DNA from 3 places in the Anoxybacillus andreesenii genome. Region 2 is predicted to be linked to each of the others. Evidence: predicted binding sites of a transcription regulator. Region 2 holds the regulator's gene; each other region holds the start of a gene.
The links. The regulator LexA, encoded in region 2, represses DNA repair genes until DNA is damaged. The targets are predictions, from matches to a motif close to CGAACATATGTTCG.
Positions count from the first base shown of each region.

Region 1: a site for LexA is predicted at 5,713-5,726, ahead of uvrB (excinuclease ABC subunit UvrB). Genes of this name have one in related genera too.
Region 3: a site for LexA is predicted at 3,178-3,191, ahead of J2S07_RS18550 (Y-family DNA polymerase). Genes of this name have one in related genera too.

Region 1 covers NZ_JAUSTU010000019.1:1,302-11,183, forward strand. Annotated here, with positions in the region: gene J2S07_RS16535 (iron-containing alcohol dehydrogenase) at 1-473, opposite strand, end outside; gene J2S07_RS16540 (hypothetical protein) at 686-1,069, opposite strand; gene J2S07_RS16545 (amino acid ABC transporter ATP-binding protein) at 1,088-1,822, opposite strand; gene J2S07_RS16550 (amino acid ABC transporter permease) at 1,840-2,541, opposite strand; gene J2S07_RS16555 (amino acid ABC transporter substrate-binding protein) at 2,528-3,343, opposite strand; gene J2S07_RS16560 (hypothetical protein) at 3,477-3,761, shown strand; gene J2S07_RS16565 (DUF2207 domain-containing protein) at 3,788-5,509, opposite strand; gene uvrB (excinuclease ABC subunit UvrB) at 5,802-7,781, shown strand; gene uvrA (excinuclease ABC subunit UvrA) at 7,789-9,882, shown strand, end outside.
Region 2 covers NZ_JAUSTU010000004.1:228,374-238,255, reverse strand. Annotated here, with positions in the region: gene spoVK (stage V sporulation protein K) at 1-126, shown strand, start outside; gene hflX (GTPase HflX) at 287-1,546, shown strand; gene J2S07_RS06395 (methionine gamma-lyase family protein) at 1,562-2,833, shown strand; gene J2S07_RS06390 (MerR family transcriptional regulator) at 2,924-3,334, shown strand; gene glnA (type I glutamate--ammonia ligase) at 3,348-4,682, shown strand; gene lexA (transcriptional repressor LexA) at 5,189-5,812, opposite strand; gene yneA (cell division suppressor protein YneA) at 5,965-6,273, shown strand; gene J2S07_RS06370 (YneB family resolvase-like protein) at 6,266-6,922, shown strand; gene J2S07_RS06365 (DUF896 domain-containing protein) at 6,995-7,228, shown strand; gene tkt (transketolase) at 7,458-9,464, shown strand; gene sirA (sporulation inhibitor of replication protein SirA) at 9,637-9,882, shown strand, end outside.
Region 3 covers NZ_JAUSTU010000027.1:15,757-25,638, forward strand. Annotated here, with positions in the region: gene J2S07_RS18530 (GNAT family N-acetyltransferase) at 1-194, opposite strand, end outside; gene ant(6) (aminoglycoside 6-adenylyltransferase) at 212-1,084, opposite strand; gene J2S07_RS18540 (iron-sulfur cluster biosynthesis family protein) at 1,113-1,439, opposite strand; gene J2S07_RS18545 (YolD-like family protein) at 1,478-1,813, opposite strand; gene J2S07_RS18550 (Y-family DNA polymerase) at 1,867-3,126, opposite strand; gene narI (respiratory nitrate reductase subunit gamma) at 3,260-3,949, opposite strand; gene J2S07_RS18560 (hypothetical protein) at 3,977-4,252, opposite strand; gene narJ (nitrate reductase molybdenum cofactor assembly chaperone) at 4,259-4,861, opposite strand; gene narH (nitrate reductase subunit beta) at 4,858-6,360, opposite strand; gene J2S07_RS18575 (nitrate reductase subunit alpha) at 6,350-9,882, opposite strand, start outside.

The DNA.
Region 1 (9,882 bases), on a different contig from region 2:
GTCCCAGCTGTTGTTGGAATGGCGAACAATGGCGGAATCTTCTTCAAAACCTTAAAAACGCCTTTCATCTTAGGAATGGATTTGTTGGGCCTCGCTACTCGAGCACCAACGGCTTTGGCGCAATCCATCGGTGAACCTCCGCCAAATGCCACAATGCCTTGACATTGGTTTGCTTTATACATCGAGTAGGCCTCCTCGATATTATCAATCGTTGGATTTGGAACGGTTTTATCATATACGAAATAATGAATCCCTTCAGCTGTTAATCCCTGTAGAAACTCATCCATCAGTCCAATGGAAGTAATTCCTTGGTCTGTAACAATTAAAACGCCTTCAATCCTTTTATCCTTGATCAGCTTGGGTAGTTTGCTCAAGCTATTTTCTCCCTTAAGCAGCTCAGGTTCACGCCATGGCAGAAGGCCGGAACCCACTTTCATTATTCCTTGATAGGTTCGACAATACAACTCGTACATAACAATACCTCACTTTTTGAAAGATCAAAAAATATGTATATCCTTTATATATCGTAATTCACTGTTTAGCATCAAGATAATATTCAGAAAATACTAAAAATATGAGAATACCTATATATTAACCTTATTAAATGATTAAAAGGATTATGAAAAAAACCAACCAGGCAATTTTGGTTGGCTTTATAAGCTTTGTTCTTAAAAAACTTTCCCAATTAAGTAGTGTAAATAATTTGGAAAGATTTCCAATTGTGTGAATAAGTTATGAAAACTATTATATTAACTAACATTTTCAACAAGGGAATCCTTGATATGGAAAATCTATTAATGTATGTTAAATTTGTGACGGCGATTTTATGAAAGTAAACAAAAACAAACAAAACTAAACTAATTTTTGGAGAAACGATGGAGATGAGTTTGACTTTTCCTAAAAATAGAGAGGGGAAACCTTCTCTATTTTTTTGTCTTCTTTCTTGCAAGTTGGCCGAAAAAGAAGAGGAGTTGACGCCATAGGTCATCAATGACGACAAGCCAAGCGAAAAAAGAAGCGGAGTTGTCGCCATAGCAACGAAAAGCAGACCCTCTTCCGAAACGAACAAGGTCGCCCCCTCTCTCCCCTATTGAATCATCCGCAAAAATTCCTTCGTCCGCTCCTCCTTTGGAGCGCCAAATACCTCCTCTGGTCCGCCTCTTTCAACAACAAATCCATTCTCCATGAATATCACCTCGTTGGCGACCTCGCGAGCAAAGCGCATTTCATGGGTGACAACGACCATCGTCATGCCTTCAGCTGCTAAGTCCTTCATCACCTTGAGGACCTCGCCCACTAGCTCGGGGTCCAGGGCAGATGTCGGTTCGTCAAATAGCATCACATTCGGCTCCATCGCTAAAGCTCTGGCAATTCCGACCCGCTGTTGCTGACCACCGGAAAGCTGAAACGGATAGAAATCCTTCTTATCCCCGAGTCCCACCTTTCCCAGCAAGGCTTCTGCTTTTTTTCGCACCTCATCCTTGTTTTCTTTTTTGACTGTAATAGGTCCTTCCATGACATTCTCCAAAGCGGTCATATGGGGAAAAAGGTTATAGCCTTGAAAAACCATCCCTGTTTCTCTACGAAAAGCGGCTATTTCCTTCTTTCCAATCCGCCTCGAAAAATCCAAGGTCTGATCACCGATAGAAATGACACCTTTGGTCGGCTCCTCCAGAACATTCAAGCATCTTAGTAAAGTCGTCTTCCCAGAACCTGATGGACCAATGACGACCACGACATTTCCTTTATCCACTTGAAGATTGATTCCTTTTAGAACGTCTAACTGATCAAAGCTTTTATGAAGATTATGAATGGAAATCATTCTAGAAACTCCTCTATTTATTTTGCCGTATATCGATCAAGTCGCGCTTCAATTCTTCCTTGTCCCATCGAAAGAATAAAGCAAATCATCCAGTATAATAAGGCCGCTTCACTATACAAAAGCAAAAATTCATAGTTTGTTGAGGCAATTTCCTGGGCCCGTCTAAACATTTCAGTTACGAGAATAAGAGCTGCTAAGGAGGTATCTTTTACCAAGCTAATGAATGTGTTGGACAAGGGTGGGACCGATACGCGTGCCGCCTGGGGTAAAATAATTCTTCGCATCGCCTGGCCGTAAGACATTCCGATCGAATAGGCCGCTTCCCACTGCCCCTTAGGGATCGATAAAATAGCCGCGCGGATAATTTCTGACGCATAGGCCCCGACATTTAAGGAGAAGCCAATGATAGCAGATGGGTATGGGTCGATAGTGATGCCAATCGTCGGCAAGCCATAAAAAATGATAAAAAGCTGAACCAATAAAGGGGTGCCACGTATGGCAGAAACATAAATTCTTGCAATGATTTGAAAAAGCTTGATGTTAGATAATCTGGCTAGTGCTGTTACAACGGCAAGGAAAATTCCCAATAAAAACGTAATCAAGGTTAATGGAATGGTATAAAAAACAGCCCCCTCCAAAAGTGGCAGGAGGGAACTTTTTGCAATTTCGATCAGTTGATCCCATCTTTCGGGGGTAGGCATGACATTATTTAAGTACATCTTCACCAAACCATTTCTCAGAGATTTTGAGGTAAGTCCCGTCGTCAATCATATCCTTAAGTGCCTGATTGACTTCCTTTACCAAGGTGTCACTACCCTTGCGAAACACAAGGCCACTATGAGAAGCATCCTCATGGGTAGCAACCATCTTAATCGGGGCATTTGGCTTTTGCTTCAAATAATCGAGAACAGTTAAATTGTCGTTTATTGTCACATCCACACGGCCGGAGGTTAACAGTTCAATCGCCTGATTAAAGCCTTCGACACTAACGAGATCAGCTCCGTACTCCTTTGCCATCTCACCGTAATTACTTGTCAAAGATTGCGCTGCTTTCAATCCTTCGATCTCCTCGAAGCTAGTAATGTCTTTGTTATTCTTCGGGACAACTAGAACAGCGGAAGATGTAATATAAGGGTCTGAGAAATCATATTTTTTCTGCCGATCCTCCCGTATGCCCACCTCGTTTGCAATCATGTCAAACCGTTTCGCATCAAGCCCAGCAAATAGGGCATCCCACTGTGTTTCCAAAAATTCAGCGTCCACCCCTAACCGTTTTGCTACTTCTCGGGCAATTTCTACATCAAACCCTGTTAAGTCACCTTTATCATCATGGAAGGTGAAGGGAGGGTAGGTGCCTTCCGTACCAATCAATAGCTTCCCTTTGGACTTAATTTCTGCTAATACATCCTTCGACTCAGCACCGTCTCCAGTCTCTTTTGTTTCATTATTTTTAGTACCGCAACTCGCAAGCAAAAGAACCATACAAAGTATGATGCCGATAAATAGTCGTCTCTTCTTCAATGCGTATCCTCCTTTAACCAGGTCTTATCCAAAAATTGTTGTCACTATCATTATTTGTCTCTATTTGTTTTTTATAACCTTTTTTCTCGTGATACAATAAGGAAATCTAGTATGAAGGTTTGGTGTGGTCAGGATGTCAGTTCAAGAAATTCCAACGATTATTTATGGAATCATCCTAGTTTTTGGAGGCTTGATAATCGGTTTAATTAAGATAAGAAAAGAGGAGTATAAGGCCGCATACGGGGGATTTGGACATTTCATCGGGGCATTGGCAAGCTTTGGATTGGCATATGTCGTAGCATTGGAGGATAGCAGCAAGGGGATAGCTATTATGATCTACTATCCCATCTTTTCACTCATAGGAATTTTAATTGGGAGAAAGTTAGGTCAAAGGAAAGACGTGAAAAAGAGAGCCTGAAAAAATTCTTGGCTCTCCTCTTTAGCTTAGAATGCTCCTGAACCGCCGCCCCCGCCGCCAACTCCGCCTCCAGTCGATGAAGATGATGAGCTGCTTGTGGTTGACTGGCTTGTTTTGTAGGCTGAGTGAAAATGGGTCGATGCATACGGACCGATAAGAAGCATCGTCTGCATGTTCAGAGCATCTCCATGATTGTGTACATGTTCCAAAGGATGCTTGAAGGACTGAACAAATTCTTTGTTCTTCTCGATGATCCCCTCATCCTTCATGCCAATGCCATAAATAAACCCTCGCATCTGTTCGTCATTGGTGAGATCTTCCCATTCCTTCAGGGACAGCTTCGGTAGCCCCTTCTCCAAAAATCGCCATTCCTTAACGATCATCCATCCATCCCATGATTTCGTTATATAGGATGCGGCAAGAACGAAATAAGTAACAGCTAGAATAAGTGCTGCGGTAAACCATCCAAACAAATCATAAATAGGGAATAGGAACAGAAATGGAAACAATAGTAAGCCGGCAATCAAAAGGAACAGGCGGGTTCCTGCATTTTGATCATACAGCTTCTTCCCCTTTATTTCTTGACGTATGGCTTGCTGCCATTTTAAGGTTTGAGTCTGGAATTTTTCATGATTCTTTTTCTTCATCATATAGGTTCTGAGATTATCAAATGTAAATTCGTCCCCCGTACCGATTTCATTGAAGAGGAAATCCACTAATACTTGTTCATGCTTCAACAACCCACCACTACGTTTGACAAGCTGAAAACGGTTGTCCTCCATTTTGACAACATAGCCTCTCCTAACTAAATCAAGAAGTGCTGCTGACATCGCCTCACCGGGTTGATAGGAGGTCCCTTTGATAAATAGAATGGTAGCGGGGAGGCTAAGCTTCTCATCAGGGATGAAGAAAGCCTGTTGGATGGCTTGCTCAACGCCTAATTTTTTCATTCGTTCTCTTATGATCATCTGGATAATGGTAATCAGTAATAGGGCAGAAAATATCGGTATGATGAACAGTGCGATTTTAGAGAGCTTCTCTCTCATTTTCATGTCCGCAACTGCTTGTTCATAGAGCTTTTTCTTCGCTCCCAATATCTCTTCCTTCATCATTTTATCTGCTGTTATAGTTGCCCCTGGAAAAAGGGCAGCATTGTAGGCGACGCGAATATCGCCATTTTCACCAGAGGGAACCTCGCCGAGCTGGAACAGGACCGAGCCATCTGCTAACATCTCTTCCTTGTCAAAGGCCGTATCATATCCAAAAGCAATGACATCTTTTGTCTCTTTTGGCGGATGGATGATAATATTCATTTTGTCATAACTGGATTCATTTCGGTCATCAAAGAAAGGCCAATAAAATTCAGCTACATCTGCATATACGTCGACTCCGTTTTTAATGGTATAGGCAATCTCAACCGTAATGGTTTCTTCCTTGCCCTTGCGGTGGATTTTGTATAGATCTTCCTCTTTCTCAACCCGCAGCGACTTTCCGTTCTCAGTCGCCTTTAGCTTCATGATTTTCGTTCCATTCTTCGGAACAATTTCTCTAGTGATTCCATTAAATTTTCCGTCAAATGCATAGGTGTGTTTTTCCGTTACCGCTACATCCCCATTCTCCTGTAAGTAGGCATCGATTTGGACACCGGTAATGGAATAATCAACTGCATAACTGACGCTTGGAAAAAAGAATGGGACCACAATAGCACCTATGAAAAGCACTAGGAAAGCTTTCAACCTCCATCTCATCACGAACACCTCCATCTTTTTATTAATACGTAGGATACGAATATAAAGTTTCATTGATATTTCAGCCTTATATGTGTACGTGAATAGGGGCAATTATTAAAATTGCCCTTCCTTAGTTTCGGTACGAAAACTCTCGTGAACGTACACGTATAAGGCGATATTAAAAGCAACAATTAAATATAACAAAGCTTTACATAAAAAAACGAATATTCGTTCGCATATTATTGGTTAGTTTTTGGATGTTTGTGGTAGAATGGGAATATGAATTTTACGGGGAGAAGGTGGAGTATAAGTGAAGGATCAATTTGAGTTAGTCTCCAAATATTCACCACAAGGGGATCAGCCAGAAGCGATTCGTCAGCTTGTTGAAGGAATCCGTGAAGGAAAGAAGCATCAAACCTTGCTAGGCGCAACAGGAACGGGAAAAACCTTCACGATTTCTAATGTAATTAAGGAAATCAACAAGCCGACATTGGTCATTGCCCATAACAAAACCCTTGCTGGGCAACTATACAGTGAATTCAAAGAGTTCTTTCCGAATAATGCTGTTGAATATTTTGTCAGCTATTACGATTATTATCAGCCAGAGGCCTATGTGCCATCGACAGATACCTTCATCGAAAAGGATGCCAGCATTAATGATGAAATTGACAAGCTTCGTCACTCTGCTACTTCGTCCTTATTTGAACGGAAGGATGTTATCATCATCGCCAGCGTATCCTGCATCTACGGTCTCGGTTCTCCAGAGGAATACCGGGAGCTCGTCCTCTCCTTAAGAACGGGGATGGAAATTGAACGGAATCAGCTCTTGCATCGATTGGTTGATATCCAATATGAACGGAATGACATCAACTTTCAGCGCGGAACCTTCCGTGTGCGCGGGGATGTCGTTGAGATTTTTCCAGCCTCAAAGGATGAGCATTGTTTGAGAGTTGAATTTTTCGGGGATGAAATTGACCGCATTCGCGAAGTCGATGCGCTAACAGGGGAAATTATCGGTGAGCGTGAGCATGTCGCCATTTTTCCAGCTTCTCACTTCGTTACTCGGGAAGAAAAGATGCGTGTCGCCATTGAGAATATTGAACAGGAGCTGGAGGAGAGGCTGAAGGAGTTAAGGGAGAATGACAAGCTCCTTGAAGCCCAGCGGCTTGAGCAAAGAACCCGATACGATTTGGAAATGATGAGAGAAATGGGCTTTTGCTCAGGGATTGAAAACTATTCTAGGCATTTGACATTAAGGCCACCAGGTTCTACACCATACACACTTTTGGACTATTTTCCGAAGGATTTTCTCATGGTCATTGATGAATCCCATGTGACCCTGCCACAGGTGCGAGGTATGTATAACGGGGACCAAGCCAGAAAGCAGGTCCTTGTTGATCATGGCTTCCGTCTCCCGTCGGCCATGGATAACCGTCCGCTGAAATTTGATGAATTTGAGGATCATATTAACCAGATCATTTATGTTTCAGCGACTCCAGGTCCCTATGAAATCGAGCATACTCCGAAGATGGTGGAGCAAATTATCCGTCCAACCGGACTCTTGGATCCAATTATTGATGTTCGGCCGATTGAGGGACAAATTGATGATTTAATCGGAGAAATTCAGGAGCGAGTAAAGCGCAATGAGCGCGTGCTTGTCACGACCTTAACGAAAAAAATGTCAGAGGATTTAACCGATTACTTAAAAGAGATTGGCATCAAGGTGCAGTATTTGCATTCCGAGGTTAAAACGCTCGAACGAATTGAAATTATTCGAGAGCTACGACTTGGAAAATATGATGTTCTTGTTGGAATCAACCTTTTACGAGAAGGCTTGGATATTCCTGAGGTTTCCTTAGTGACGATTCTGGATGCCGATAAGGAAGGCTTCCTCCGTTCTGAACGTTCGCTGATCCAGACGATCGGTCGGGCGGCTCGTAACGCCAATGGCCATGTCATCATGTATGCGAATCGGATCACGAATTCGATGGAGCTTGCCATTAATGAAACGAAGCGTCGTCGTGAAATTCAAGAGGAATATAACCGAAAGCATGGCATCACACCGATGACGATCCAAAAGGATATTCGTGATGCCATCCGTGCAACGATTGCGGCGGAGGAAACAGAAGAGTACACAGCAACCCAGAAGCTTGGAAAGCTAAACAAGAAGGAAAGAGAAAAAGTGATTTCCGATATGGAAAAGGAAATGAAGGAAGCAGCAAAAGCCCTCAACTTCGAAAGAGCGGCTGAATTGCGTGATCTCATTTTAGAGTTGAAGGCGGAAGGATGACGAAGCAATGGCAATGGAGAAATTAATTGTAAAAGGGGCTCGGGCACACAATTTAAAAAATCTGGATGTCACTATTCCAAGAGATAAGCTTGTTGTGCTGACAGGACTTTCTGGTTCAGGGAAGTCCTCTTTGGCCTTTGATACCATTTATGCAGAGGGACAACGTCGCTATGTCGAATCCTTATCTGCCTATGCAAGACAATTTTTAGGACAAATGGACAAGCCGGATGTCGATTCGATTGAAGGATTGTCTCCGGCGATTTCAATTGATCAGAAAACAACGAGCCGAAATCCTCGATCTACCGTTGGTACGGTAACGGAAATCTATGATTATTTGCGTCTCTTGTTTGCCCGAATTGGACGGCCAACCTGTCCAAATCATGGTATCGAGATTACCTCACAAACGATTGAGCAAATGGTCGATCGAATTCTGGAATATCCGGAAAGAACAAAGCTTCAAGTGCTTGCCCCCATTGTTTCTGGGAAAAAGGGAGCCCATGTTAAAACCCTTGAGGACATTAAGAAACAGGGCTTTGTTCGCGTTCGTATTGATGGAGAGATGTTCGACCTTGGCGATGAGGTCGAGCTTGATAAGAACAAAAAGCACTCCATTGAAGTAGTCGTCGATCGGATTGTCATTAAAGAGGGGATTAGTGCGCGCTTGTCTGATTCACTGGAAACAGCCTTAAAGCTAGGAGAAGGCCGAGTCATCATTGATGTAATTGGACAAGAGGAGCTATTATTTAGTGAACTTCACGCTTGTCCGATTTGTGGTTTTTCGATCGGGGCATTGGAGCCAAGAATGTTCTCCTTTAATAGTCCGTTCGGAGCTTGTCCTGATTGCGATGGACTTGGCTCGAAGCTTGAGGTGGATGTGGATTTGGTAATCCCAAATCGTGAATTGTCTTTAAAAGAAGGGGCAATCGCTGCTTGGGAACCGACCAGCTCCCAATATTATCCACAGCTGCTTGAGGCCGTATGCAACCACTACGGCATCGACATGAATATTCCGTTCGGAGAGCTTCCGAAGGAGCAGGCGGATAAAATCCTATATGGCTCTGGGGAAGAAAAACTCTTTTTCCATTATGAAAATGATTTCGGACAGGTACGTGAAAACTGGATTCAATTTGAAGGGGTCATTCCGAATGTGGAACGGCGCTATAAAGACACAAGCTCTGATTATATTCGAGAGCAAATGGAAAAGTACATGGCCGAACAGCCTTGTCCAACCTGTAAGGGAGAACGCCTGAAAAAAGAGAGCTTAGCAGTCCTGATTGATGGGGAGAATATCGGGTTTATCACCTCCCTATCGATTCGGGAAGCATTTGACAAAATCGATGGCATCACACTAACGGATAAAGAAAAGCAAATTGCCAATGTTATTTTCCGCGAAATTCGGGAGCGGTTAGGATTTCTTGTTAATGTTGGCTTAGATTATTTAACCCTCAATCGTGCAGCCGGTACACTATCCGGCGGGGAAGCCCAAAGGATTAGGCTTGCGACTCAAATCGGGTCACGCCTAACGGGAGTTCTTTATATTTTGGATGAGCCTTCAATCGGCTTGCACCAACGGGATAATGATCGCTTGATTGATACGCTCAAGAGTATGCGTGATATCGGGAATACGCTGCTAGTCGTTGAGCATGATGAGGACACGATGCTCGCAGCCGATTACTTAATCGACGTCGGACCAGGAGCAGGTGTCCACGGTGGGGAAATTGTTTCTGCCGGGACCCCAGAAGAAGTGATGAATGATCCGAAATCGCTCACAGGACAATACCTGTCAGGGAAAAAGTTTATTCCACTTCCAAACGAACGCCGTAAGTCCGACGGGCGCTTTATCGAAATTAAGGGCGCCAAGGAAAACAACTTAAAAAATATTAATGTCAAATTTCCGCTCGGTATGTTTATTGCGGTAACTGGAGTATCAGGCTCTGGAAAGAGTACGCTTGTCAACGAAATTTTACACAAGGCCCTAGCTCAGCAGCTGAATCGTGCCAAAACAAGACCTGGACAGCATAAGGAAATCAAGGGGCTTGAGCATCTCGATAAGGTCATTGATATTGACCAATCGCCAATTGGTCGGACCCCGCGCTCCAAT
Region 2 (9,882 bases):
TATATGCGAAATCTCATTGAGAAGTCGATTCGTGCACAATCCATGCGGCTGCTTCTGCAAAACAGCTTTGACCGGCACGATCTCATGACCCTCAGAAGCAATGACCTCGTATTCGAAAAAGAATAGCAAAGGGATTCAGTCAGCAAGCTGAATCCCTTTGCTTGTACAACAGCATCTCTGCTATCATAAAAATATGGTACCTGGTACCGCCCGTGGATTTTTGGGTGGTTTTGTCCATGTGGGGTGGACAGTATACCCCATCACGTACAGTAGGAGGAGTCTATTAGTGGAGCAAAGAAAAGAAACATTGGAAAAGGTCATTGTCGTTGGCTGTCAAACAACAGATGATGATTTAAAATATAAGTACTCGATGGATGAATTAGAGTCATTAACCTCCACGGCAAAAGGGGAGGTTGTGGCAAAATTAATTCAAAAGCGGGATCGCATCCATCCGTCTACCTATATAGGCAAAGGGAAGGTTGCTGAATTAAAGGCATTAGAGGAGGAGCTTGAGCCAGATCTGATCATTTTTAATGATGAATTATCTCCGAGTCAGGTGCGCAATCTTTCATCAGAAATAAGTGTGCGGATCATTGATCGTACCCAATTGATTCTGGATATATTTGCGGGGAGAGCTCGGTCAAAGGAAGGAAAGCTACAGGTGGAGCTTGCACAGCTTCAATATTTATTACCGAGGCTTGGCGGACAAGGTATTCAGCTTTCAAGGCTTGGGGCAGGGATCGGGACAAGGGGACCTGGGGAAACGAAGCTTGAGTCGGATCGTCGCCATATCCGCAGGAGAATTGACGATATTAAAGGACAGCTATCAGTTATCGTTCAGCATCGTGATCGTTACCGCGAGAGAAGGAAAAAGAATAAGGCCCTCCAAATTGCTCTTGTCGGCTACACGAATGCGGGGAAATCAACCCTTTTCAACCGTCTGACAGAGGCAGATGCCTTTGAAGAGAACCAATTATTTGCAACCCTTGACCCGATGACAAGAAAGGTGATCTTGCCAAGCGGCTTTGGGGCACTCCTAACCGACACCGTCGGGTTTATCCAGGACTTGCCAACAACATTAGTGGCAGCATTTCGCTCCACACTGGAGGAAGTGAGGGAAGCAGACTTCATTCTCCATGTCGTCGATAGCTCTAGCCCGGATTATTATCAGCATGAGGAGACCGTTCATAAGCTCCTAGAGGAGTTAGAGGTACAGCAAATCCCCCAGCTAACCGTTTATAACAAAAAGGATATAAAGCATCCGGATTTTGTGCCGACCGCCAAAACAGAAACGGTTCTTATCAGCGCTTTTGATGAAGGGGATCAACAGCAGCTTAAGCAAAAAATTGAAAAAATACTCCTGCAAATGATGGAATATTATCATGTTGAAGTACCCGCAACGGAAGGAAGGCTTCTGTCACAGCTCAAAAATGAAACTATTTTGCGCGAGTTAAACTTCGATGAAGAGAAACAGCTATATGTATGTAAAGGGTATGCATTAACAGATCACAAAATCTCGGGGCAGCTGAGAAATTATTTTGTTTAAGAGAAGGAGAACACCATGTTTCAACAATTAACCTATGGGGATAAATTAGAAAAAATCATCAATGAGGTTGAGGCTCAAATAGGTGCTTTACACAAAGAAATAGATGCACGTATTGACCGCAATCAATTCCGTGTCCTTTCAAGCTTTCAAAATCACCGTGTAAGTGATTCTCATTTTATTCCGTCAACGGGCTATGGCTATGATGACATCGGTCGAGATACCCTAGAAGAAATTTATGCCGAGGTGTTTGGCGGTGAAGCGGGACTTGTAAGACCACAAATTATTTCTGGTACCCATGCCATATCCATCGCATTGTTCGGTGTTTTAAGGCCAGGGGATGAACTTTTGTACATAACAGGAAAGCCCTATGATACGCTCGAGGAGATTGTCGGTATTCGTGGAAATGGAGTAGGCTCTCTGAAGGAATATGGAATTTCCTACGAAAGTGTCGCTTTAACCAACGAAGGACAGGTCGACTATGAGGCTGTCCAACAGAAAATCAAGCCGAATACAAAAATGATCGGGATTCAACGCTCAAAAGGCTATGCCAATCGCCCATCCTTTACGATTCAGCAAATAGAAGAAATGATTAAGTTTGTCAAAGAAATTAAACCGGATGTCGTTGTCTTTGTAGACAACTGCTACGGAGAATTTGTAGAGGAGCTAGAGCCGTGTCACGTCGGAGCCGATTTAATGGCTGGCTCCTTGATCAAAAATCCTGGTGGGGGCCTTGTTAAAACAGGTGGTTATATCGTGGGAAAAAAAGAATGGGTCGAAAGCTGCTCTTACCGCTTAACTTCACCCGGTATAGGAAGAGAGGCCGGAGCATCCCTCTATAGCCTCCAGGAGATGTATCAAGGTTTTTTCATGGCTCCACATATTGTCGGACAAGCGTTGAAGGGGGCAATTCTAACAGCGGCAACGCTAGAGAAGCTTGGTATGAATACAAACCCGAAGTGGAATGCGACCCGAACCGATTTAATTCAATCCGTTCAATTCGATGATCGGGATAAAATGGTTGCCTTTTGTCAGGCGATTCAGTTTGCCTCACCAATTAATTCTCATGTGACCCCATATCCTAGCTATATGCCAGGCTATGAGGATGATGTGATCATGGCTGCGGGGACCTTTATTCAAGGGGCGAGCATTGAACTAACGGCGGACGGCCCAACAAGACCGCCATTTGTAGCCTATGTTCAAGGGGGCCTTACATACTCCCATGTGAAAGCGGCCATTTGTATTGCACTTAATCACCTTTTGGTAAAAGGGCTTTTACAGCTTGAATAAAAATGATGTAAGGAAACCTAACATCTGCTTGACAGGAAACCTAACACTCTTTATAATAAAACCATGTTCGAAAGGTGGAGTTAAAATCAAATGAGCGGAAGTGAAATTCGTCGAACGATGCCTCTCTTTCCAATCGGTATTGTCATGCAGCTAACTGATTTAACCGCAAGACAAATTCGTTATTATGAAGAGCATCAATTGATTTCTCCAGCCCGGACAGAAGGGAATCGAAGAATGTTTTCCCTTAACGATATTGACCAACTGCTTGAAATCAAAGACTTGATGGACCAAGGTGTGAATCTTGCAGGAATTAAACGTCTTTTTGCATCGAAGAAAAACGAACCGATTTCAGAAGAGATAGGGGAGAAACCAATCAGGCGCGAATTGTCTGATGATGAACTAAGGAAGCTATTAAGGACAGAGTTCATGCAAGCAGGACGGTTCAACCAGTCATCTTTAAAGCAAGTCAAAATGAATCGATTTTTTAGGGCTAACAACTAGGGAGGCGCGTGGCATGTCTAAGTATTCAAAAGATGATATTAAAAAAATGGCAGTGGAGCAAAATGTAAAGTTTATCCGACTGCAATTTACCGACATTTTAGGAACCATTAAGAATGTTGAAATTCCGATTAGCCAGCTTGAAAAAGCGCTAGGAAATAAGATGATGTTTGATGGTTCGTCAATTGAAGGGTTTGTAAGAATTGAAGAGTCTGATATGTACCTATATCCCGACTTAGACACATGGGTCATTTTCCCTTGGACTGCCGAAAAAGGGAAGGTAGCTCGTCTGATTTGTGATATTTATAATGCGGACGGTACTCCGTTTGCAGGGGATCCGCGCAACAATCTTAAGCGTGTCCTTAAAGAGATGGAGGAGCTGGGCTTTACCGATTTCAATCTTGGGCCAGAGCCAGAATTCTTCCTATTTAAGCTTGATGAAAAAGGGGAACCGACCCTTGAATTGAATGATGCCGGTGGCTATTTTGATCTTGCTCCAACAGATTTAGGGGAGAACTGTCGCCGTGACATTGTATTGGAGCTTGAAGAAATGGGCTTTGAAATTGAAGCTTCTCATCATGAAGTAGCTCCAGGTCAGCATGAGATCGATTTTAAATACGAAAATGCCGTTACCGCTTGTGACGAAATCCAAACGTTCAAACTTGTTGTTAAAACGATTGCTCGTAAGCATGGTTTACATGCGACCTTTATGCCAAAGCCATTATTTGGCGTAGCAGGTTCTGGGATGCACTGTAACGTTTCTCTATTCAAAAATGGGGAAAATGCATTCTTTGATCCGAGAGGGAACTTAGAGCTTAGTGATACGGCTCGCCAGTTTATCGCAGGTGTCATCAAGCATGCACCGAATTTCACGGCAGTAACCAACCCGACCGTGAATTCATATAAACGCTTAGTCCCTGGTTATGAAGCACCTTGCTATGTGGCATGGTCTGCCCAAAACCGCTCACCACTAGTTCGTATTCCAGCATCGCGTGGTTTAAGCACACGTGTAGAGGTACGTAGTGTAGACCCATCTGCCAATCCGTACCTGGCAATGGCGGTGATTTTGGAAGCTGGTTTAGACGGTATCAAGAACAATTTAACTCCGCCAGAACCAGTAAACCGCAATATTTATGCGATGACAAGAGCCGAACGCCTTGAAGAAGGAATTGTTGATCTCCCGTCAACACTCGCTCAAGCTCTCGATCTACTCCAGGCAGATGAAGTCATGACCGCTGCCCTTGGCGATCATATTTTGGAGCATTTCCTTGAAGCGAAGGAGATTGAATGGGATATGTTCCGTACCCAAGTTCATCCTTGGGAGAGAGAACAGTATATGACGATGTACTAGACGCAATAAAGGGACAGTGTTCATCACTGTCCCTTTATTGCGTTTCGCTTTTCTTATATGTTGACATCCGCCGGACTATATATTCTGCTTGGAGCAGGGAAAAGACAAAGAATAGAGGAATAAAGACCATAATGATCTTTCTATGCCAATCCAAATTATGTTTCATAACAAGGGATGAAGCAAGAAGACTAGTTAAAAAATTCATTAGTATAATACCCATTTTACCCATCCTTTAGCTTTTGGGTATAGCTTTCCTCAATACGATTAGAACATACAAAAAAGCAGGGAAGTCCCTGCTTTGAAAGGTTTTGATTAAGGCTCTTTTCTCAAACATTGTTGCTTTTGAACAACAAATAATTGGAAAAAACGATGGTTGATGCAGTCGATCTCAAGAAACAACTGAGAAAAGTGCTGCTCAATCTATGCGTATCGCACACTTAGTTGGAAACGGAATGGCCGGTGTTAAGGACATTCCAGAACCACAATCCGTGCGAAAACAGCCTTGATTAATGAATATGTCTATAAACCCCGATCACTTTTCCGAGAATCGATACATTCTTCAAAATAATCGGTTCCATAGTGGAGTTCTCGGGCTGCAGGCGAATATAGTCTTTTTCCTTGAAAAATCGCTTTACTGTTGCCTCATCTTCCTCCGTCATTGCTACCACGATATCTCCATTACTTGCAGCCTGCTGCTGTCTAACAATAACGTAATCTCCATCAAGGATCCCTGCTTCAATCATACTTTCTCCCATAATTTCCAGCATGAAAACATTTTCATCCGCTGGGGCCAATCGCTCTGGGAGAGGAAAATACTCCTCCACATTCTCGATCGCGGTAATTGGTAAACCAGCCGTTACCTTCCCCACAACAGGAACATTGACCACCTTGCTCTTTGGAATACTTGATTCCTCATCAAGATCAAGAATTTCAATCGCACGTGGCTTCGTAGGATCCCTTCGAATCAAACCTTTACTCTCCAGTCTTGCTAAATGACCATGTACTGTAGAGCTTGAAGCTAAACCTACCGCCTCTCCTATCTCTCTAACGGATGGTGGGTAGCCTTTAAGCTTTACTTCATCTTTGATAAATTCGAGAATATCCTGTTGCCTTTTTGATAGCTTCACCATACTTTCCCCCCTCGTCTTCTATTTCTTGTTTCAATTATAGCATGTATTTCCAACTGATACAAACATAAGTTCGAATTTTTGTTGACTAAGAATATATGTTCGATCTATAATTAGGATAAATCGAACATATATTCTTAATTGAGGTGGTTTTAATGAAGAAGATTTGGAGTCAATATTCCTTTGCAATTTTATTAATTGGTTTGAGTTTTTTCCTTGCATTTGTTCTATCAGAGAAATCTCAAACACCGATAAATGATGAATATCTATCAATAACAGTGGAAGAAGGAGACTCCTTATGGGGGCTGGCACAGCTGTATGATCATAATATGTCCTCTAAGGAATTTATTAATTGGGTCAAGAAAATAAATCAAGTTGATGAGAATATTATCATCGGTCAATCGCTCATTATCCCTGTTAAAAAGGACGATTTACTCGTTGCAAGAGGAGAGAATAATGAGTAAGGCAGTTATTTATTGCCGTGTCAGCACAAAGAAGGACACGCAAGAAACATCACTTCTTAGACAAGAGGAAGAATTACTAGCTTTGGCGCGTCAATATCATTTTGATGTCGTGAAGGTCGTTAAAGAGCAGGCGAGTGGCTATGATTTGGAACGGGATGGAATTTTAGAGGTTTTGTCATTAATTAAAGATCCATCAATTGATGCTGTACTGATTCAGGATGAAACTAGATTAGGTCGAGGAAATACAAAGATCGCTTTGCTTCATTGTATAAGAAAAGAAAATGTGACTCTCTATTCGATCACCCATAATGGAGAGCTTCAGATTTCGGAATCAGATTCTATGGTGCTTCAAATCGTAGGAATTGTCGAAGAGTATCAGCGAAAATTACATAATATCAAAATAAAAAGAGGAATGAAAAGGGCTGTTCAAGCTGGGTATCAGCCCCAAAATAATCTCAAGAATTTGAACTCCAGCAGCGGAAGGGAAAGGGTAGAACTGCCTATTGAGGAGATTGTTCGGCTCAGAAATAACAATTTAACCTTTGAAGAAATTGCTGCCACACTACGGGGGCTTGGTTTTCCTATCTCAAAAGCAACGGTCCATCGTAGGTATCAAGAATTCTTGGACAAAACCGATGATCCTAAATGATGAGCTCTTCTCCCTTGAAATCGAGTTTGGTTTTTAGTAAGATCATTCTTGCGAAAGAGAGGGGTTTATAGAATGCTGTCAAAACAGAAATTAGCAAGAATTAATGAGCTAGCAAGAAAAGCAAAGCAATCACGATTAACAGAGGAAGAAGCAAGAGAACAAACACTTCTTCGTAAAGAATACCTTGAAACTTTTCGCTCCTCGATGCTGAATACCTTAGAAGGAGTTACAATTGTTGATCCTAATGGCAAAGACGTCACTCCTGAGAAACTAAAACAATATAAGAATCGAAAAAAACTTCATTAAAAAGGAATACACTTTGATTGTATTCCTTTTTTGTACATCTTTTTGCGAGTGGAACATAAATCTAGCACATATCATCATCCTCTAGTGGCAAAATAAGTACAAATCGGCACTTTTTTCCGAGAATATTGGGATAACCTGTTGTGAAAAAAATAGGACCCATATATATTTAATAGGTAGAGCGTTTTTTTCGGACACGATTTCGTAAAAATATTAGGAAGGATTGATAACTATGTTTGGACAAGTAGATACATTATCGATCAACACGATCAGAACATTATCAATTGATGCCATTGAAAGGGCAAACTCTGGACATCCGGGCATGCCAATGGGAGCGGCGCCGATGGCCTATACACTTTGGACGAGGTATATGAACCATAATCCACAAAACCCGCAGTGGTTTAATCGTGACCGTTTTGTCCTTTCAGCTGGACACGGGTCCATGCTTTTATACAGTCTGTTACATCTATCTGGCTATGATGTCACGATGAATGACCTTAAGGAATTTCGTCAATGGGGAAGCAAAACTCCCGGACATCCTGAATACGGACATACACCTGGTGTGGATGCTACGACTGGTCCACTAGGTCAAGGTATTGCCATGGCCGTAGGGATGGCGATGGCAGAACGACATTTAGCCTCTGTATACAATAAGGATCAATACGAAATCGTTGACCATTATACATATAGTATTTGTGGTGATGGCGACTTAATGGAAGGAGTTTCCGCTGAAGCAGCTTCACTTGCTGGTCATCTTAAGCTGGGAAGATTAATCGTCTTATATGATTCAAATGATATATCATTGGACGGGGATTTAGATCGCTCCTTCTCTGAAAGTGTTGCAAAACGTTTCCAATCCTATGGTTGGCAGTATTTACGAGTAGAAGATGGAAATAATTTAGAAGAAATTGCCAAAGCTATTGAAGAAGCAAAAAGTGATGAAACACACCCGACTATGATCGAGGTTAGAACGGTCATTGGCTATGGTTCACCAAATAAATCAGGAAAGTCCGATGTTCACGGGGCTCCACTTGGTGCCGATGAATTAAAGCTAACGAAGGAAGCATATAAATGGACCTTTGAAGAGGATTTCCACGTTCCTGCTGAAGTGTATGAGCAGTTCAAGAAGTACGTACTTGAAAATGGAGTAAAGAAAGAAAAAGAGTGGAATGACCTTTTTGAATCCTATAAGAACGAATATCCTGCATTGGGCGCCCAGCTAGAAGCTGCAATCAAGGGAGAGCTTGTTGAAGGCTGGGACAAGGATGTTCCTGTCTATGAAGAAGGAAAGAGTCTGGCAAGCCGAGCTTCATCAGGTGAAGCTTTAAATGGGATTGCCAAGAACCTGCCATACTTTATTGGTGGTTCTGCGGATTTAGCGGGCTCAAACAAGACAACGATCAAAGGAGTAGGCGATCTCACATCTGATTCCTATGATGGAAGAAATATTTGGTTTGGTGTACGTGAATTCGCGATGGGCGCTGCACTTAATGGAATGGCGCTTCATGGTGGGCTAAAAGTATTCGGTGGAACCTTCTTTGTTTTCTCTGACTACTTGCGCCCTGCTATTCGTCTTGCTGCATTGATGAAGCTTCCAGTTACTTATGTATTCACACATGACAGTATTGCTGTAGGGGAAGACGGACCAACACATGAACCAATTGAACAATTGGCTAGTCTTAGAGCAATGCCAAATCTTGATGTTATTCGTCCAGGGGATGCGAATGAAACAGCAGCTGCTTGGAAGCATGCGCTGGAATCTAAAGATCGTCCAACGGCTCTTGTTCTCACACGACAAAACCTCCCAACCCTTAAAGAAACTGCCCAAAATGCTTACGAGGGAGTTGGAAAGGGTGCCTATGTCGTTTCACCTGCTTCTAATGCGACACCAGATGTCCTTCTGCTTGCATCAGGATCCGAGGTTTCACTAGCTGTCGAAGCACAAAAGCTGCTTGAAAATGAAGGGATTCATGCTTCTGTTGTGAGCATGCCGTCATGGGCAAGATTTGAACAACAATCGAAGGAATACAAAGAAAGTGTGATCCCAAGAAGCGTGAAAAAACGTTTAGGTATAGAAATGGGCGCTTCTTTAGGCTGGCATCGCTACGTAGGTGACGAAGGAGAAGTACTAGCCATTGACCAATTTGGAGCATCTGCCCCTGGAGAAAAAATTATCGAAGAATACGGCTTTACTCCTCAAAATGTCGTTGCAAGAGTGAAGGCAATATTAGAAAAATAATTCTTATTGGCACTAGTAGTTTTACTAGTGTCTTTTTTTGCTCACTTTTTCTCTTCAATCGGCGAAAAATTTTCAAATTCGACAAAAAAAGTGAAAGTTTTTAACTATTTAAGACAAACATTTGCCTGAATTTTCATTATAATAAAAGAAATAGTGCGAATGAAGGGGGAGAGTGTGCTTGAGAACCTATCAAATTTACATAATTGATAATGAATTTGCCTCCCATTATTTTGGACGAGAGGGAATGTTCTTTCAACTGTTTCAGGAATATGATGAATCTGAAGGAGAACTGCAAACAATTCTGTTGAAACAGATATACTATATAACGAACTCCATTCCAAGTATAAGACTACATCAGTACCTTCAGCAGCAGCTTCAAATGACGAAAGGATTCTATGTGAGCGGGGGCTTATATGGA
Region 3 (9,882 bases), on a different contig from region 2:
TCCACAACTTCGTATTCTATATCTATTAATCCAACCACCTGATCATCCTCTATCGCAACAAGTTCAATGGCTGGATTGTCGTATTTCTCCTTTTCTTTAAGAACATTGTCATAGTATGCGGTATCCAAAAAGGATAATACCCGACACCTTACCCAACCTATTTCATCTTCACTTCGGTAAGCTCGAATTTCCATGACTTCCTCCTGTTGTATTATTTTACTGTCCTACTCTTTCCATAGGATCGATAAATCCTCTCCATATATCTCGTAATCGATTCATCATAATCTGGATAATGAATCCCTAGAGTAGTGGAAACAGACTTGGAGAACTTTCTAAACAGCTCATAACAAGTGAACAAAGCCTGCCACCTATTTTGTTCATCATTCAGAGTATAAGTCGAAAGCAATTTTTCCCAATCCTCTTTTGAGAGATAGCGTTCCATAAATTTATAGTTTTTCCCTACACTAAAGTCAAAACCATGATCAAACCCGATTTGCCAAGACATCATTCTTAACAAGTTAGGCCTTACAATTTCATTTAGATGATCAATTGCATACAGGATTTCTTTTCTTGCCAATCCTTTTACCACATAGGTGGAAACCCACCAAAATTCATTACAGCAATCATCAAATTCCCTCGCTGTCGGCTTTTTAATCCAGTAGTGACGATCATTTGGGACCACTTCCTCTTTGACGAGTCCATCCTTATCAAGCAAGACTTCTACTAAACCGTCACTCTTGCAAAAATAATCCTGAACTTCTTCGATTGGAATGAGCGTTAGGTCTATTCGGTTACCATCTTCAAATAGCATGAGATAGGAAAACCAATTCCCTAGCTCTGGCGGAAAAAGCTCCATGTCTTCAGGTTTTTGCATGATTAAGCGCTTCCCAAAAATATCAAGCCAATGATCATTCTCTTTGAAAGAGTCCATGTCGGTCACAAAATAAGATATATCAAAATCTCGGAATTCGTCAGGAGGAATGTTTTTGTTTGTACGCGAACCTTCTAATGTTACTAATCGAATTCTTGGATCTTTTCTAGCAAACTCCATTAACATATCCATCATTTCTTTTTCACTTCTCATTTTATTGATGATCTTTCACTCACCTTACTTATCCGATTTTATTCAAAAAACTCATTCGTGGATTTAAATATTCATTCGGGCTCTTTAGTTGAAAGCTGTTATTGCTTGGGGAAAAATCAATGATGAGTTCGTCGTTTAAAAAAACTTCTTTGGATTTCTCCACATAAATCGGACCGATACTCGTTTCGATGGCACGATCGTCTTCGTCAATTTCACTCACAAGCCATAATGATGTTACCCCGCTCATCACACAGCCGCACCCCTCTGTTTCATATTTCAGCTTAAGATAGCCCTCGTGCTCTCCCTTTTTCTCAGCAATTTTCTGCACGGCTGTAGCGGTAATGTTTATTTCCATGATGCATTCCCTCCATTCCACGACAATTGTAACACAATTTACTCATCCATTAGCCTCACATCGGAAATAGAGGAAAGAGAAATTCGATGTACTTCTCCGAATTGGTCTACCACATGCAATTTCCCGTTCAAGTCATCCCAGTAGTGAATGTTTCCGATGACTAGCTCGTACTTTCGATTGTGATAATGAGTAATCATCAAGTCTTTACCAAATTCCATTGCTTCAGAAATCGTTTCATTCATCACCTCTAAGTATTGCTCGTCGATTTCTCTTGCTTTTTCATATTCATCCTCCTTCGCCCAATCCCGTAAAAGTTTTACATGCTCAGGCAGCATCATAGAGGTCCATTTCATTTTTCCACGGTCACGGATCATCACCGTCATCTCCTTAGGCTGTTTTTGTTACGTTTGTTTTTATTGTAATATCCTTACATTTTATGCCCACCTACAAGCTTTGCCCGCTCTCTCGCTGTACCTGCATTCGTGTAGGACACCGCTCTTAATAATGCACCAGGTCCGTAACGACCCCGTATACGGTCTACGACATAGCCTAGCTCCCGTTTTTTCCAACCATTTAGATCAAAAAGATTCAGCTGGTATTCGTTGTCATCGACAATATTACCTAAGGAAATCATAATTTTTCTCACCGTCTTGCCTTCGTAATGCTCTTCAAACAGCTCGAGACAGACACGATACAGCTCCATCGTCACATTTGTCGGCTCGTCAATCGTGCGTGAACGATAAAAACCGCCGCCGAATTCATCCTTGCTGTAGCCAACGCCGAAGCTAATTGTTCGACCACCCTTGCGCCCAAGCCTTGCACGCCTTGCCACCTCCTCACACATTTCCAGCACAACCGCTTTAATTTCCTCCACGTCCTTGTAGTCACGAAGTAGAATTTGACTTTTTCCAAAGCTGACTTGCCCCTCCATAATAGGAGCACCGACTTTCGACAAATCCACCCCCCATGCATGATAAAAAAGCTGATTACCCATGACTCCGAACTTTTTCTCTAAGCTTTCTAAATCATGATGGGCGAGCTGTCCCACTGTAAAAATTCCCATGCTATTCAGTGTCTTTTCGACCCTTCTTCCAATCCCCCACATTTCTCTTAAGGGCGTTACCGGCCAAAGCCTGCTTGGAACATCTTCATAGGTCCATTCTGAAATCCCCTGTTTTTTTGCATCCAAATCCATACAAAGCTTCGCAAGCAGCATATTCGGACCAATCCCGATCGCACATGGGAGCTGAAACTCTCTATCAATATCATCACGAATTTTGTGAGCAATCGTGCGGGCATCTCCCCATAGATTTAAAGCCCCATCCACTTGAATAAAGCTTTCATCGACGCTGTACGTATGAATCGCTTCCTTCGGAACATAGCGATGAAAGACGCGGGTTATTTCTAGAGAAACACGCATATAGGTCCTCATTTTCGGTTCGACAATGTGTATACGTGGATCCTCTGGAATTTCAAATCGCCGGGAGCCTGTCTTCACACCAAATTCCTTCTTTAATTTCGGAGAGGCAGCGAGAACGACGCTCCCCTGTCTTTCCTTCGCTCCAACCACAGCAAGATAGCATTCAAGCGGATCAAGGCCTTCCATAACAGCCGAACAACTTGCGTAAAAGCTCTTCATGTCTACACATAAAATTTTATTTTGCGGTAGTTTGCTGTAGTCGACCATTCTTTTCACCCTCGATAGGAACATTTGTTCTAGTTTATTCCTTATTTTAAGCGAATATACGTTCATTTTCAATGGGTGTTTGTGGAAAATGAAAATCACCTCCCGATAATGAAAGGTGATTTGACAATCTCGACTAGTTATTTTTATACCCATTCCGCGCCCGATACTGCTGGGGGGCACGCGCTGGATAGCGAGCCGGAAAACTGAACATATGAATAAGCTGTGTGAATGGAATAGATGCAAATAACAGAAAAGAAATAACAATATGAAGCTGAAAGATGAACGGTACTGTTGTCATCAGTTCATATTGGGGCTGAAAAGTGAATAAACTTCGAAACCAGGGCCCGATTGTTAGTCGATACTCATAAGCAACATACGTTGTATTGTAAATAAGCGTCATATAGGTTCCTAATCCGGCAATGATCAATAAAAGGACAACGGTAAAATAATCACTAAACCCCGCATGAGCATTGACTCTTGGATTTGTTGCTTTCCGAATAATCAGCACAATTAAGCCGATGACCACCATTAATCCGGCGACACCGCCACCCGCAATGGCAAAGAAATGATAGACCCCCTCGGTAACACCTATTGCTTCATAAAATTCAAGCGGAATTAATACGCCCATAATATGACCGACCAGGGCAAAAATAATCCCCCAGTGAAAAAGCGTTGATCCTACCCTTAACCATTTTTTTTCAAAAATTTCGGTTGATGGTGCGTGCCAGCTTTTCCCGCGAAATACAAAGCGGTAAAAAGAGGCGATAATTAAAATTGTGCCGCAAATGTACGGATAAACCGCCCACCAAAAAAGACCACTCATAGCTAACCCCCTCACAGAAAATGGTTTTTAATGCTCTAATGAAGAAACGACTAGTAAATTTATACATTTCATAGGGATTGGCGACCGATTCTGCCTTCCACAAGCTTGTTCGGGCGCCAATAAGGCCCCTTGGAGACCGATTTCGCTTTCCTCACGCTTATTCGGCCTCCAATAAGGCCCTTTGACGACCGATTCCGATTCCCACACGCTTGTTCGGGCGCTAATAAGGCTCCTTGGAGACTGATTTCGCTTTCTCTCCAACTGTTCAGTCACCTGTCCATCAAAATAACTATCAACTACCACACAAACCTACTGATAAAACATCGGATATGGCAATGGATCGAGATCTGCATCCTCCCAGGCGCTTTCTACGAGCTTAATTTCTTCCCTGCTAGGAGCCTCGAATACATAAAGAGTCAGCATCTCCAACAGAGCATGGTATGGATTATCTCGAGAAAGATGACCAACAATCCGGTGAAGAGCATAAGACAGGCGCCGCTCCAAAAGCTTTGTCTGCTCCCCCTCATCAGCCACAGCCAAGAGCTCCAACAGCATTGGAATATAGTCGGCTAATTCATCCGAAACACGCTCAAAGCCTAAATCCTCAATCAGCTTCTGCAGCTGGATGAGAGCCATACCTCTTCTGCGGCTGTCGCCAAGCTCCTGCGCCGTAAGATAAAGTCCTGTTTTTTCTTTATAGTCAAAGGTATCAACATAGAGCTCCTGCAAATCCTTCCAATCCAGCGCCATCAACGGTTGACAGCGTTTCACAAACTCCTTGGCAAGCTTCCGTGAAGAAAGATGTTCTTGAACCTCCGTCTCAAAATCAGCCAGCCCTCTAATAAAATCCTCATCTGGATATTCCAAAAAGCGAGCCATCAGCATGAGCAATTCTGCTTTTTCGATTTTCATCCGTTCTCACTTCTTCCATATGGATAAGTTACCATGCCTTCTGGGGGAGCGATATCCTCGATGCTGCACGCACCATAGCGATACTGCAGGTTATCATCCATTTCTCTTCTACCTGTTGGGATGACGAAGCGCTCATTGTATTTCGCAACCCCAAGCAAACGAGCCATATCCTCAAGCTCTTCAACCGATGTATCCGCTTCAGCGATCAGCTTGCTTTTTCTCACTTCATCGACACCCCCGACGGTTTTGGCACGCATATGAACACGCATGGCAACCATTTTTAAGAGGACGCGACGTATAACGGATACATCATCCGCTGCTAAAAGTGAGGCAAGGTATTCCATTGGGATGCGCATTTGATCAACTGCCGGAATAAAACCATCTGCACTAAGCTCCGCTTCATTCGTAATATGATTCATGATCGGGCTAAGCGGTGGCACATACCAGACCATTGGCAGTGTACGATATTCTGGGTGAAGTGGCAAAGCAATTTTCCATTGCATCGCCATTTTATAAATGGGTGATTCCTGTGCGCTTTTGATCCAGCTATCATTAATTCCTGATTTTTTTGCTTCCTCAATCACATGCGGATCATTCGGATCTAAAAATACAGATAGCTGGGACTCGTATAATTCCTTCGGATCCTGGACAGATGCAGCATCCTTCACGCGATCCGCATCATAGAGAACAACCCCAATGTAGCGAATGCGGCCCACACAGGTCTCCGAGCACACAGTCGGAAGGCCTGCTTCTGTTCGCGGATAGCAGAAATTACATTTTTCAGCCTTATGCGTATTCCAATTGTAGTACACCTTATGGTAGGGGCAACCATTCATGCAGAAGCGCCAGCCCCGACAGGCATCCTGATCGACCAACACGATTCCATCCTCATCCCTTTTATAGAGGGCTCCTGAAGGACAGGAGGCAACGCAGGAAGGATTTAAGCAATGCTCGCAGATGCGTGGCAAATACATCATGAACGTCTTCTCATATTCCATTGCGATATGCTCCTGTAGCTTCTGCACATTTGGGTCCATTGGGACAACCTCACTGCCACCAGCCAGGTCATCGTCCCAGTTTGGTCCCCATTCCGGCTTGTCCATGTACTTGCCTGTAATCATCGAGATAGGGCGTGCTACAGGTAAATTTTCCTTTTTCGGGCTTTTGTGAAGATGCTCAAAATCATATGTCCATGGCTCATAAAAATCATCAAGTGTTGCCATATTCGGATTAAAGAAGATATTGGCTAATTTTGCGACCGGCCCACCTGCTCTTAAGTGCAAGCGACCATTTCGGAGCGTCCAGCCTCCCTTGAAACGATCGGTATTCTCCCATTCCTTCGGGTAGCCTGGTCCCGGCCTTGTTTCGACATTGTTATACCAGACATACTCCATCCCTGGCCGGTTTGTCCACGTGTTTTTACAGGTAACAGAACAGGTGTGACAGCCGATGCATTTATCGAGATGCATGACCATCGCTACTTGTGCCTTAACTTTCAAGCCAATCAACCTCCTTTAGGGGACGGATAATAGCGAGCGTATCCCTTTGGCTCCCAGTCGGTCCGTAATAATTAAACCCGTAGCTTAGCTGAGAGTAGCCCCCGATCATATGGGTTGCCTTCGGATAAATTCTCGTCACACTATTATGGGTTCCCCCACGGACCTTGTTGATTGTATTTCCGGGAACCCCCATCGTTCTATCTTGAGCGTGATGCATGTACACCGCCCCGCGTGGCATCCGGTACGTAAGCACGGCTCTTGCTGCGACTGCACCATTACGGTTATAGATCTCAATCCAGTCATTATCCTTAATCCCAATCGAAGCGGCATCCTCTTCATTGAGCCAGACGACCTGCCAGCCTCTGAACAGCTGAACCATATTATTGGTATCCGTGAACATCGTATGAATGCCCCATTTTTGATGGGGGGTCATATACCGAAGCGTGATCGACTTCCCTTTGTTCTCCACTTCATTCTCGCCCTTTAAAAATGGTCCCTTGTTGATTGGCGGTAAGTAGATAGGGAGTCCTTCACCGTAATCTAGCATGATCTCATGATCGAGATAGAAGCTTTGCCTTCCAGTCAGGGTATGCCATGGAATGTTATATTCCTTATTAACAGTAAAAGGCGAGTAGCGTCGATTATCCTTTTCCAATCCGCTCCATACTGGTGTAGAAATCGTCTGCCGTGGCTGAACCGTTAACGCATCCAAGGTGAAATCTTCCTCTTCACGTTCTTTCGCTAAATGCTCTAAGCTTTTTCCGGTCTTTGCCTCCATCGACTTCCAACCTTCAACAGCCCGCTTCCCATTCGACGCACCAGACATAAGGAGGATCGCATTGATCGCCTGCTTGTCAGAATAAAGGTCTGGATGGCCCTTTCCGACTCCTTCACGCTTGGAAACGCCAAGGCGCTTGAGAAGCTGCTGGTAAGCCTTTTCGCCATCTACCTTGACCCCTTTGGTTCCGTATCCCCCGCGAATATTCGGTCCGACCGTAGACCACATATCAAACACGTTTGGATAATCTCTTTTGACAATGTTCAGGTTTGACATCGTTTTTCCTGGAACAGCCTCCACCTCGCCCTTGCGCCAGTCCTTCACCTTTCCAAATGGCTGGGCGATTTCATTAATCGTGTCATGGGCGAGCGGCGACATGACAATATCCTCACAAGCAGGAAGGTGATCCTTCGCTAAATTAGAGAATTCCCTGGCAATTTCTCGAAACGCATCCCAGTCACTTTTTGTCTCCCATGGTGGTGAAATCGCTGCATTAAAAGGGTGAATAAATGGATGCAGATCCGTTGTACTAATATCAAATTTCTCATACCAGGTTGCAGCGGGAAGCAGAATATCGGAAAAAAGCCCTGAGCTTGTCATCCGAAAATCCATGGCCACAAATAGATCGGTCTTACCCTCAGGCGGCTTTGCATCCACATGAATACTTTCAGGCTGCCATGAATGTTCCGTATCGGTCAGAACGGAATCGGTCGAGCCAATCAAATGCTTGACAAAATACTCATGCCCTTTTCCACTATCCCCTAAGAGATTGGAACGCCAGTTGAAGAAAATCCGGGGAAAATTGTGCGGGTCATTTGGATATTCCATCGCATAACTAATTTTCCCATCCGAAATTTGCTTGGCGATATCCTGAATAATCGCCCCGTCATCCTCCTTATGACGCTCCCTCGCATCCTTCATCACATCAAGAGAGTTCTGCGTCCATTGTGGAAAGCTTGGCAGCCAGCCGAGACGTGCGGACATCGCATTGAAATCAGCTGGGTGCATATTGCGGTATTTGCTGCTCCATCCGTCCTTTTCCTCATCTGCTTGATACTCATAGCGGAACTGCTCGGTTGCAAAGTAGAAAAAGGAAGTACCATTCATGAAGCGTGGAGCCTTCACCCAATCATTCGCAAAAGCAATTTGTGAGAAGCCCTCAATCGGACGGACTTTTTCCTGACCGACATAATGGGCCCAGCCTCCACCGTTGACCCCTTGGGAGCCCGTTAATAATACAAGGTTTAAGATCGAACGATAGATTTGGTCACTGTGGAACCAATGATTCGTCCCACCACCCATCGCAATCATCGATTTGCCATTTGTGCGGGCGGCATTATCAGCAAACTCACGAGCTACCTGGATGACATGTGCCGGGTTGACCCCTGTAATGCTTTCCTGCCAAGCAGGAGTATATGGTTTGTTCGCATCGTTGTAATCCGTTGGATAGTCGCCCTCAAGGCCACGACCTACACCTGTATGGGCAAGCATCAGGTCATAAACCGTCGTAACTGTTAGCTCCACACCTGATTGGTCGTGAATTTTTTTAACCGGAACTCCCCTTGTTGTCGGACCGCTTTTTTCATCAGCAAAATAAGGGAAATCCACTTGAACAACCTCATCCGATTGATCGATAAAACTAAGGAGAGGATTGATATCATTGCCATTCACGTCCTGCAGATCGAGATTCCATTTGTTGCCGCTATCCCAGCGGAAGCCTTGACTGCCGATTGGGATGACCATCTTATTCTCCATTTCATCCCAAACGACCGTCTTCCACTCCCCTAGCTCTTCGTTTCCATCAATGTCCGAAGCTCTTAGGAAACGACCAGAGCGGTACCGTCCTTCATGCTCATCTAGAATGACTAGAAACGGAAGATCCGTATATTGCTTGGCATAGGAGACGAAATATGGTGTTTGCTGGTCCACATAGAATTCTTTGAGGATCACATGGGTCATCGCCATCGCCAGTGCCCCGTCCGTACCTGCTTTTGCAGGAAGCCAAATATCGGCAAATTTCTCATACTCCGCATAATCAGGACTTACTCCGACAACCTTCGTCCCGTTATAGCGAGATTCAACCATAAAGTGAGCATCAGGGGTCCTTGTTTGCGGGATATTCGTCCCCCAAATAATGAAATATTTCGTGTTATACCAATCGCCGCTCTCTGGCACATCTGTTTGATCCCCCCAGACTTGAGGCGAGGCAGGTGGAAGATCAGCATACCAATCATAAAAGCTTAAAATCGTACCGCCGATTAAAGAAAGAAAGCGGGAGCCCCCAGCATAGCTAACCATGGACATCGCTGGGATCGGACTAAAGCCAACAATTCGATCGGGCCCATATTTTTTGATCGTATAGATGGAGGAGGCTGCAATTAATTGACAAAGATCACTCCAGCTTCCACGAACAAAACCACCCTTGCCTCGTGCTGATACATACTTCGCTCGTTTCTCAGGGTTGGTGACAATATTTTCCCATGCTTCGACTGGATTGTTTGCCACTTTCAGCTCATTTTTCCATAGCTCATACAGATCGCCACGAATATATGGGTGCTTGACTCGTGTTGGGCTATACGTATACCAGGAGAAGCTTGCCCCACGTGGACAACCACGCGGCTCATAGTCAGGAAAATCCTCGCCTGTCGATGGATAATCCGTTTGCTGTGTTTCATAAGCAATAATGCCGTCCTTCACATGGATTCTCCAGCTACAGGAACCGGTACAGTTCACCCCATGGGTCG